2 regions of the Clostridium cochlearium genome follow, and region 1 is predicted to be linked to the other one. Evidence: riboswitches for the same ligand, from Rfam matches in the RefSeq annotation. Region 1 holds a riboswitch; the other holds the start of a gene.
What was found. A riboswitch is a leader RNA that binds a small molecule or an ion and turns the genes downstream of it on or off. The one in region 1 is predicted to bind cobalamin.
Positions count from the first base shown of each region.

Region 2: another riboswitch for cobalamin. It lies ahead of CKV72_RS03045 (hypothetical protein); the one in region 1 lies ahead of cobT (nicotinate-nucleotide--dimethylbenzimidazole phosphoribosyltransferase).

Region 1 is NZ_LT906477.1:1,924,989-1,930,473, forward strand. It holds gene ytxC (putative sporulation protein YtxC) at 1-403, opposite strand, end outside; gene CKV72_RS09450 (DUF6873 family GME fold protein) at 507-1,208, shown strand; tRNA gene CKV72_RS09455 (tRNA-Cys) at 1,426-1,500, opposite strand; tRNA gene CKV72_RS09460 (tRNA-Gly) at 1,507-1,581, opposite strand; tRNA gene CKV72_RS09465 (tRNA-Phe) at 1,587-1,662, opposite strand; gene cobT (nicotinate-nucleotide--dimethylbenzimidazole phosphoribosyltransferase) at 1,769-2,845, opposite strand; cobalamin riboswitch at 2,962-3,140, opposite strand; gene hslO (Hsp33 family molecular chaperone HslO) at 3,211-4,095, opposite strand; gene CKV72_RS09480 (class I SAM-dependent DNA methyltransferase) at 4,114-4,854, opposite strand; gene CKV72_RS09485 (alpha/beta-type small acid-soluble spore protein) at 4,893-5,147, opposite strand; gene CKV72_RS09490 (aspartate-semialdehyde dehydrogenase) at 5,360-5,485, shown strand, end outside.
Region 2 is NZ_LT906477.1:625,002-630,486, reverse strand. It holds gene CKV72_RS03055 (patatin-like phospholipase family protein) at 1-45, opposite strand, end outside; gene CKV72_RS03050 (phospho-sugar mutase) at 120-1,841, opposite strand; gene CKV72_RS03045 (hypothetical protein) at 2,030-2,509, opposite strand; cobalamin riboswitch at 2,718-2,899, opposite strand; cobalamin riboswitch at 3,139-3,327, shown strand; gene CKV72_RS03040 (hypothetical protein) at 3,619-3,879, opposite strand; gene CKV72_RS03035 (SufB/SufD family protein) at 3,898-4,818, opposite strand; gene CKV72_RS03030 (ABC transporter ATP-binding protein) at 4,820-5,485, opposite strand, start outside.

The DNA of each region.
Region 1 (5,485 bases):
CTAATATTTCATCCATAATTTCATTTTTTTTGTTCATATAATATATATTTGAACTGTCTATGATTTTTTCGTTATTTGTAAGTATATCCCTGATTTTTCCTTCTATTTCCTCTATATCTTTTGAGTTTAAGAAAAAATAACTGTCTTCTAAAAACTCAACCAATCTCTCTTTTAAAAATTTATCTATATATATTTTGTATATTATATCAGCTATATGCAAATAAAATATATTCTTAGTCTTTGTGGTCAATTTTTCATCCGGAATATATATTTTCATAAAATGAATTTTATTATCAATGCTTTCACATACACCTATTTCGAACTCAAAATAAGCTTTTAAAATATTTATTCCTTCAATAACTTCTTTAAAATCATCTTCATATATTATTTTAAATACTGCCATATATTTCACTCCCCTCTGTCATAGTATGTGTTTTATTTTTATGTATATTCATATTGAAATTAGTAAAAATCTAATATAAAATTTACTATTAGGTGATGTATTTATGAAATATTTATTTGTAGATAGTAGGTTATCCATAGAAGAAGAATCTAATTTAACTTCTTTAGGTTACAATATTATAAAATGCCCTTTATTCTCTTTATTATACTATGCTATTTCTGGTCATCCTGACATACTTATACACATATTAGATGAAAAAAATTTAGTTTTACATAAAGATGCAAATAAAAAATTTATAGAAAAATTAAAAACTCTAGGTTTTAATATAAAACTATCTCAAAACTCATTATCTTCTAATTATCCAATGGATATAGGCTTAAATGCAGTAAACTTAGATAATGTTTTTATACATAATTTAAAATATACAGATCCTGTTTTACTTAACAGTGTAAAACACAAAAAATTAATAAATGTAAATCAAGGTTATACTAAATGTTCTGTGGCCGTAGTTAGCAATAAAGCAATAATTACTTCTGATAAAGTTATTGCTCATGAAGCTAAAAAAGTAGATTTAGATGTACTTTTAATTCCTCCTGGAGATATAATTTTACCTGGATTAGACTATGGATTTATAGGCGGATGTTGTGGACTTATAGGAAAAAATATAATGGCTTTTTTCGGCCATTTAGATTATTTTAAATATGGAAATGAAATAAAAGATTTTTTATTTAAACATAATGTAAAACCTGTTTATTTAAGAAAAGGAAACCTTATAGATAGGGGAAGCATTTTGTGTAATGAATAATTAATAATGAACAATGAATAATTATGGATAGCTTTTCTCCATTGTCATTTCGAAAAGCGTTTAATTTTATTAAACCTTGATATTTAGCTTCCCTAAATAAAGATTTTCTGTAGTGCAACGGAAGAAAATCATCCTCAATTGTTCATTATTCACTATTAGTTATTCACTAAATAAAAAACATCTTAAAACAGTTCTGTTTTAAGATGCTTTTTTTATTTGGAGGCACCACCCAGATTTGAACTGGGGAATAAAGGTTTTGCAGACCTCTGCCTTACCACTTGGCTATAGTGCCATATATTGGAGCGGAAGATGGGATTCGAACCCACGACGTTCACCTTGGCAAGGTGACGCTCTACCACTGAGCCACTCCCGCAATACTGGTGGCTCGACCAGGAATCGAACCAGGGACACGAGGATTTTCAGTCCTCTGCTCTACCGACTGAGCTATCGAGCCAAATTGCTTATATATTTTAAATTTAAAAAACATATAAGCAATACAACACAATTATATCCACTATTTTTTATTTTGTCAATATGTATTTATAATTTTCAATCATTTATTATTTTTCTCTAATATCTACTAAAAATTCACTATCCACTATACTAGCCTCTGCTAAAGTAGCCATGTTATTCATAGCACAAAGAGCTGCTTCAATCATAAAAAATTGTAGGGGACATCCTGTACCTTCTCCTAATCTCATTTCCATATGAAGACATGGACTAAGCCCTATTTCTTTTGTAACATATTCAATGCCTGGTTCCGCTGAAAGATGAGATGGTATTAAAAAGTCCTTTACATTTTCATTCATTTTATACGCACATAATGCTGCTGCTGATGATATTATACCATCTATAACTATAGGAACCCTATTTTTAGCTGCTCCTAAAAAGCATCCACATATTCCTGCAATATCAAATCCACCTACTTTAGCTATTACATCTACAACATCTTCTTTAACAGGTTTATTTATTTCTATGGCTTGTTTTATAGCTTTTTTCTTATTTAAAAAACCTTCTTCTGTAAGTCCAGATCCTTTTCCAACTATTTTATCAGAATCTATTCCAGATAATACACTTATTACTGCTGCACTAGTGGCTGTATTTCCTATACCTGCTTCACCAGTACCAAATAAATCGTATCCTTCCTTTACAAATTTATCTACTAATTCTATTCCTGTCTCTATAGCTTGAATAGCTTCTTCTCTTGTCATAGCAGGTTCTTTTGCCATATTCTTAGTTCCATAAGCTACTTTTTTGTTAACTACTCTAGTATCTTTTAAATCTGATTTTACGCCTATATCCACTACACACATATCTGCATTAACATGCTTAGAAAGAACTCCAATACCTGTTATTTCTTTAACGTAATTTTCTGCTAATAGAGCAGTTAATTCTTGAGGGCAAGCACTTACTCCTTCTTCACAAATGCCATTATCAGAACACATTATTATAGTCATTTTTTTATTTATTTCATTTTTTACTTTTCCTGTAATACCGGATATTTGCACTGCAATTTCTTCTAATTTACCTAAGCTTCCTATAGGCTTACTTAAACTGTCCATTCTCTCCCATGCTTTTTTTACAGCTTCTTTATCTGCTGGCTTGATACTTTTTAGAGTTTCTTCTAATAGATTCATACTTGTTTTACCAACCTTTCTTAAATTTAAAAGCTTCCACTTTAAAGTGGAAGCTTTTTATAATCAAAACTCCTTGCTTTTAAGCAAGGAGAATTAATCTTAGCAATTCTTCCCTCCGAAGTGATATATTCTAGGCAGTTCTCCTGACTTTAGCTTCTTTCTCATCCTTCCTTCCCAGTTATAGCTGGTGGATAATAGGAATTGTCCACTATTACAGTAGCGGGGGCTGTAGTGGATTTTCACCACTTTCTCTTTTAAGTAATTAAAAAATTACACCTAAAATCTAGTATTTAATTTACAATTTATTAACATTATAAGGCTTTATGTGGCTTTTTTCAATGTGTTTTAATGGAAACATACCTAATTTATCTCTTTGTTTTTTCTAGTAGTTCCCCTATTTTTTCATGATCATAATAATATTTTTTATTACAAAATTGACATACTAACTCTTCAGTTTTTCCATCATCATAAATTTCCTTTAAATCTTTATATCCTATACTAATAAGTGCTCTATCAATTTTCTCTCTAGAACAATCACATGTATATTCTGGTACTACACTCTCTAAAATTTTTAAATCCATTCCCTCAAAAATAAATTCTAATATATCTTCTACACTCATTCCCTTAGCTATAAACTCAGTTATTGATGGAATCTCTTCTAATCTATAAGTAACAAAATCAGCAATCAATTCATCTGCATCTGGCATCATCTGTATAATAAATCCTCCAGAGGCCTTAATAGATAAATCTTTATCAACTAAAACTCCCAGTCCCACAGCTGAAGGTGTTTGTTCCGAAGCAGTAAAATAATATGCTAAATCGTCTCCTATTTCTCCAGAATATATAGGAACTTGTCCTACGTAGGGTTCTTTAAGTCCTAAGTCTTTTATAACAGTTATATTACCATTTTTCCCAATAGCACCACCTACATTTAATTTACCTTGCTCATTTAAAGGTAAATGCACTAATGGATTTCCTATATATCCTTTTACCTTTCCTTCAGGATATGCAGTTGCCAATACCCCTTTTGCTTCTCCTCCACCATCAATTTTTATAGTTATAGTATCTTTTTCTGATTTTAACATACTTCCCATAAGACTTCCTGCTGTCAATAATCTACCTAAAGCTGCAGCCCCTGTAGGACTACATTTATGTATGCTAACTCCTTTGTTAACTAATTCTGTTGTTATAGCTCCTATTATTCTTATTTGGCCATCTTTCGCAGTAGCTTTTACTAATTTATCTGCCATTTTATTTCCCTCCATATATCATTTCTTTAAAACATAAACTATTCTTTCACTTTTTTCATTTACAGATTTAAATTCATATCCATTAAATCTCCCTATTATCTTAAAGTTAATTTCCTTTATCAAATTCTCTAACCATTCCATTTTATAAGCTCTTTCTCTATGTAATTCATCAAATCTTTCATAATATCCATTGCTCTTTTTTATAAAAAAGGTTAAATACATTTCTACTATATCTTTTTCTAAATAATTTTCCCAAGTATAAAATACTTCTTCACTATCGTAATTATAAATATTATTTCCAAGTATTTCCGTTATTTTATAATAAGAATTTATATCAAATATAAATATTCCTTCCTCTTCTAAATGGTCATATACTCTATTAAAACAACTTTTTACATCTTCCATACTTGTTAAATAATTTATTGAATCAAGGCAACAGGTTATAAAATTAAATTTTTTACCTAATTCTAATTTACTTATATTTTGTCTTATAAAATTTCCTTTAACTCCACTATATCTTAATTTACTTTCTGCTTCTGCAAGCATATCACTAGATAAATCCACAGCCCAAGTAATTTTAAAATGCTTGGATATTAATTTTGTAATATTACCAGTACCACAAGCTAGATCCAAATATGCATCTTTTTTTACATTATGGGTATTCACTATATCCATAATAAAATTACTCCAGCTATAATAGTCTATATCCTCTTTAATTAAATCATCATATATTTGTGCAAAGTCTTTATAGCACTCCATCTTTATATACCCCTTTAATACTTTTATACTTACATATATTATATATTTTTCTTCTGTAAGTCAACATTTTTAGGTATATTCAGCTGTCTTTTCCTCTTTGTCATTATACCACCTATTCTTCCAGTTTCCTCGGAAGTTAATGAACTCCATCCTTGTTCTTTAACTTTATCTATTAACCCCAATTCCTCCGCTATTTCATATTTCATTTTCTCTCTAAGTTTCTCCATAGGTGTTAATTCCTTGTTAGCTTTCAGTTTAGCCTTTATAACTTTTTTAAGGGGTGTTTTTGACATAAAAATCCCTCCTAAACAAAATTAAATAACCTCACTGAATATTATTTACACTAAAAAATTATTTATACTAAGGTAACTTTGTTTTTTATTAAAACTCTATTTTGCTTTAATTTAGAATATTATGAATAATTATTTTTGCATATTTAGTATATAATTTTTCATATATCAGTTATATAATATATAATAATAGATACTTTAGGAGGGATTTGTTTATGAAGTATAATGTTGCTGTAGTTGGATGTACAGGAATGGTAGGTCGAAAATTTTTAGAAATATTAGAAGAAAGGAATTTTCCTATTGACAATCTTTATCTTTTTGCCTCTGCAAGATCTGCAGGC
Region 2 (5,485 bases), 1.1 Mb from region 1:
ACCTCTCATTCCCCCACCTTCTAATATTAATCCCACTTTATCCATGTAGTATCCTCCTATAACTGCAATTTGTAAAATGAAAAAACTTTATAGATATTAGATTAATATCTTAATTTCTATTATTCTACTGAATTAAGTTTTTCCATAATAGTTTTTTCCATTATTTTTAATTTGTTTTCTGAATCTTTTAAAGTACTTCCTTTAGAATATAAGTATATTTTTATTTTAGGTTCTGTTCCAGATGGTCTAACTGCATACCAAGATCCATCTTCTAATATAAATTTAAGTACATTGGATTTAGGAAATTCTATTGGCTTTTCTTCACCGCTTATAAGATTAATTTCTTTTCCTTCATTTATATCTATATATTTTACAAGTTTCACATCCCCTATAACTTTAGGAAATTCTTTTCTATATACATCCATCATTCTTCCTATTCTCTTTTGTCCTTCTACACCTTCTAATATAAGTGATATTAATTTTTCTCTATAATATCCAAACTCTTTATATATTTCATTTAATACATCTATTAAAGTTTTTCCTTGTGTTTTATAATAAGCTGCCGCTTCACATAAAAACATTGCTGCAATAACTGCGTCCTTATCTTTAACAAAATCTCCAGCGGTATATCCTATACTTTCTTCATATCCAAAAATAAAATTATATCCTTTTTTATTCATTTCCATTTCTTTACCACAGATATTTTTAAATCCTGTAAGAGATTCAAAGGTTGTAACTCCATACTTTTCCCCTATAACCTTTCCCATATCACCAGTAACTACTGATTTTATTATCATTGGTTTTTCAGGTAAAGTTCCTTTTTCCACTTTACTTTCTACAAGATACTTAATTAAAACAGCTCCTGTTTGATTGCCATTTAATGCTGTGAATTCCCCTTCTTTATTTCTAGCCATTACTGCCAATCTATCACAATCAGGATCTGTTGCTAATAATAAATCTGCTCCTTCTTTTTCCCCTAGTCTTTTAGCATATTCAAAAGCCTTTATATCCTCTGGGTTCGGATATCCTACCGTAGTAAAATCTGGATCTGGATTTTCCTGTTCTGGTACTACTACTACATTAGTAAATCCTCTTTCTTTTAAAACTCTTCTTACTGGAATGTTTCCTGTTCCATTTAATGGCGTATACACTATTTTAATATTCTTATCTATGTCATCCCTTATAGACAAGGATTTAACTTTTTCTATATATTCATCATCTATTTCTTTACCTATGATATTTAAAAGTCCTTTTTCTAAAGCTTCTTCTTCAGATATAAACTTTATTTCTTTAAAATCTTTAATATTGTTTATCTCTTCTGTTATAGGTATTGCTATTTTATCTAGTATTTGTGCTCCATCCTCCCAATATACTTTATATCCATTGTAATCCTTAGGATTATGACTAGCAGTTACCACTATGCCTGATATTGTGTTTAATTTCCTTACAGTATAAGATAGTTCTGGAGTTGGTCTTAAATCTTCAAATAAATATGCTTTAATACCATTTGCAGCTAAAACCAACGCTGCAGTTTTTGCAAAAACATCTGAATAATGTCTACAATCATATGCTATAGCTACTCCTCTATCCATTGCCTCTTTACCTTGTTTTATTATAAACTTTGCAAGGCCTTGAGTTACTTTAGCTATTATATATTTATTCATTCTATTTGTGCCTGCTGCAATTTTCCCTCTAAGTCCAGCTGTTCCAAACTCTAAATTTTTATAAAATCTATCTTCTATTTCTTTAGGATTATCCTCTATACTCCTTAATTCTTCTCTTGTAGCATTATCAAAATAATCATTATTTAACCATTCATTATAAACTTTCATATAATCCATAAATGTCTCTCCTCTCTTTTGTTCTATACTCATATTTTATCAGATTTTTATATATTTTATTAGTATATTCTATAATTATTTCCTATAAATAGATATAAAAAACCTTAAGCTTTTACATTTTATAAAAGCTTAAGGTTTTTACAATGTATTTATAATTTATAAATGAAAATTTTTAAAAATTGGACAGGCTAGATTCTAATCTCATCTTTTATATTAGGTCTATCTTTCAAAGTTACTTTTATAACAACGGTATCTGATCCTAATTTTGTAAATTTATTAATAATATTTTCATCCATTTTGCCTAACTCCTCATTATTTACTGTAAATACTAAATTATCCACAGGTATTTGTTGACCTAATTCATCTTGTACCTCAAATTGTATTTCATCTCCGGGTTCAATTCCTTCTAAGTTATTCACTATTCTTATAGAGCTTATTCCTATATTTTCACTTTGTATTTTATTTATTATGTCTCTAATTTCTTTTAAAGATAGTATATTATTTTCATTTAAATTTTCTTCTGAATTTACTTCTATCGTATCATCTTTTTTATTAGTTTTTGCAAATACTGTTCCCATTTCTAATATACCAACATCTCCAATAGTCAAAAGCATTAACACTACAACCAACACACAGATAAAATTTTTGTACTGTCTTTTTTTATACATATTTTAATCCCCTCTTTAATTGAAATAATTTGTCTTTACATATATTCTTTTAATCAGTATAAGACTTATCTCAACCCCCTTTATAAAATTAATATTTTTATAATAAAAAAACCTTATATCCCACAAAATTCCATGAGAGTATAAGGTATTATACTAATCCTTAAAACTTAATATAATTTTCAATACCCAACTTTCTCCGGAAGTTGTATATTCACACTACTATAAAGCAGGTCTCCTGACTTATGATTCATCATTTATTTCCGCCTTCTCAAGAATATCTCAATGGCTTATGGAATAAACTCACCAATTACAGTGGCCGGACCGTGGAGGATTTTCACCTCCTTCCCTTTTAATTCTTTTTTACAAGAAACTTTATAAACAAATATTTAATTTTTAATAGTTTATTAATATTTACCATTTATTTTATCAATTTATTAATTTCATATACATTATAACATATTTTTATAAAAATTACACCTGGTATTGTTAATAATTATAAATAAAATATTAATATGTTTATTTATAATATATATAATTATCATATTTTTATTATTTAAGCTATTTTTTATTATTTTGTTATTTTACTGTTGACATATTAATTTTGAGATGATATACTTTATTCATAAGTTAATAACAAATGAAATTTAGGTGCTCATTTTGTTGTATATAATGGGTGAAAAGGGAATGTGGTTAAATTCCACAGCAGCCCCCGCTACTGTAATAGATGACGAGCCTTTAATAACCACTTCTAAAAAGAAGGAAGGTAAAGGTTAGAATGATTCTTAAGCCAGGAGACCTGCCTAAATTATTAAAAACCTCTTTCGGTGGGAAAGTTGTGGTAGTTTTGTGTGCTATAAGATTATTAATTTCAAAATAATTATCTTATTGTGATAAAAAGCAACCTTTTCCATGGGTTGCTTTTTTTAATAATTTAATATTGCAAATCTCAACTCTTTTCTTACTGTTAAATGATGAGTAATATTCCAAGCACTATAGTCTTTTAATATCGTAAGAATAAGAGTCAATTTTGAAAAATAAGCTGTATGCAATAAAAATAGTTTTAAATAGAAACCGCCTTTCTATTATTTATTATTCTACAGCTTATTTTTTTATTGTATTTTTAAAACATAAGTATAATATATTATATTTATTATTTGAAAAAATACCAATATGGCTACAAATAAATTTAATAAATTATTTTTATACATTTTATTTTTTACTAATATATAAAAATATGGTATGGAAATTATAATACTAATAGCTAATAGTATTATTCTATAAATAGAACCCACTTCAAAGCTTCTACTTATAATCGTTATTACAGTAACTAATATGAATAACACATTTAAAATTGATTGATTATTTTTCATAGTAGACTCCTTTTATAACTATTTTAAAAAGCCTTTTAATATAGTATCTTCAGCTTCTTTTTCAGTAAGTCCTAAGGACATTAATTTTATAAGTTGATCATTTGCAATTTTCCCAATAGCTGCTTCATGTATAAGCTCTGCTTCATTGTGCTTTGCCGCTATAGCAGGAATTGATTCAACTTTAGAATTTCCCATTATAATAGAGTCACATTGTACATGGGCTCTACATTTATTTTTACCTACAACATTAAAATTAAATTTTTGATTTGAATCATCTTTTGCTACAGAACGTGAAATTACCTGTGCTGTTGAATCTTCTCCTTTTAATTCTATTTGTATATCAGATTTTGCCTTCTGCTTTCCTTCTGTCATCATTCTTTCTGTAATAACTAAACTAGCTTCCTTTTGTAAATAGATTTCTGTTTCTCTTTCCGTATCATCTACTCCCTTAATTTGTATTATTTCCATTTCAACCTTTCCACCTTCTTCTACATGAAGAATGGTTTTTGAATTGAAAACTTTTTTTCCCTTTCCCTCTCCTTCTGCGTAATGTTTTTCACTATACTTTAATTTTGCACCTTTTCTTACAAAAAATTCATGAACTCCATCATGCTGCGTTTTTGAATGTCCTGGATTATGTATTCCACATCCTGCAACTACCTCAACTTCTGAATTTTCACCTATTTCAAAAGTATTATATACCTTATCACTAAGGCCTTCTTGAGTTAAAATAACTGGTATATGTACACTTTCTCCTTTAGTGCCAGGTTTTACAATAACATCTATTCCGCTTTTATCTTCCTTATTTTTTATATGTATATTGTTAGAAATACTTCTTTCTAATTTTTCTCCATCTTTTCTTATATTATGTGCTCCAGAAAATATATCTTTAACATTATCTATGACATTTAATATTCTCTCTTCTACTGATCCTAACATATTAATTTCTCCTTTCACAGACAGCATTACAGCCACATTCTACCCCAAAAGTTACTTTAGATAGTATTTCATCTTTTGAAGTTTTCTTTTCTATTTTACCTTCGGATATTATAATCACTTCATCTGCTAATTGAATTATTCTCTCTTGATGAGAAATTATAACTAGAGTTAATTTTTTTTCTCGATTAAGATTTTTAAAAGTTTCCACTAGTTTTTGAAAACTCCATAAATCAATTCCCGCTTCCGGTTCATCAAAAACTGCTAACTTTAAATCTCTAACTAGAATTGTAGCTATTTCTATTCTCTTTAACTCTCCTCCAGAAAGACTATTATTTATTTCTCTATTTAAATAATCCTGTGGACAAAGTCCTACATCTAAAAGAACTTTACAAAGATCTAAGTCTTTTTTCTCATCTGCTTTTGCAGCTATTTCTAAAAGTTCTTTTACCTTTATGCCTTTAAATCGTGCTGGTTGTTGAAAAGCATATCCTATTCCTAACTTTGCTCTTTCATTTATATCTAAATTAGTTATATTTTCTCCATTAAAAATTATTTTACCTGATGAAGGTTTTCTTATACCCATAAGTAACTTTGAAAGAGTAGTTTTACCACCTCCATTAGGACCTGTTATTACATAAATTTTACCCTCTTCAATGTTTAGGTTTAT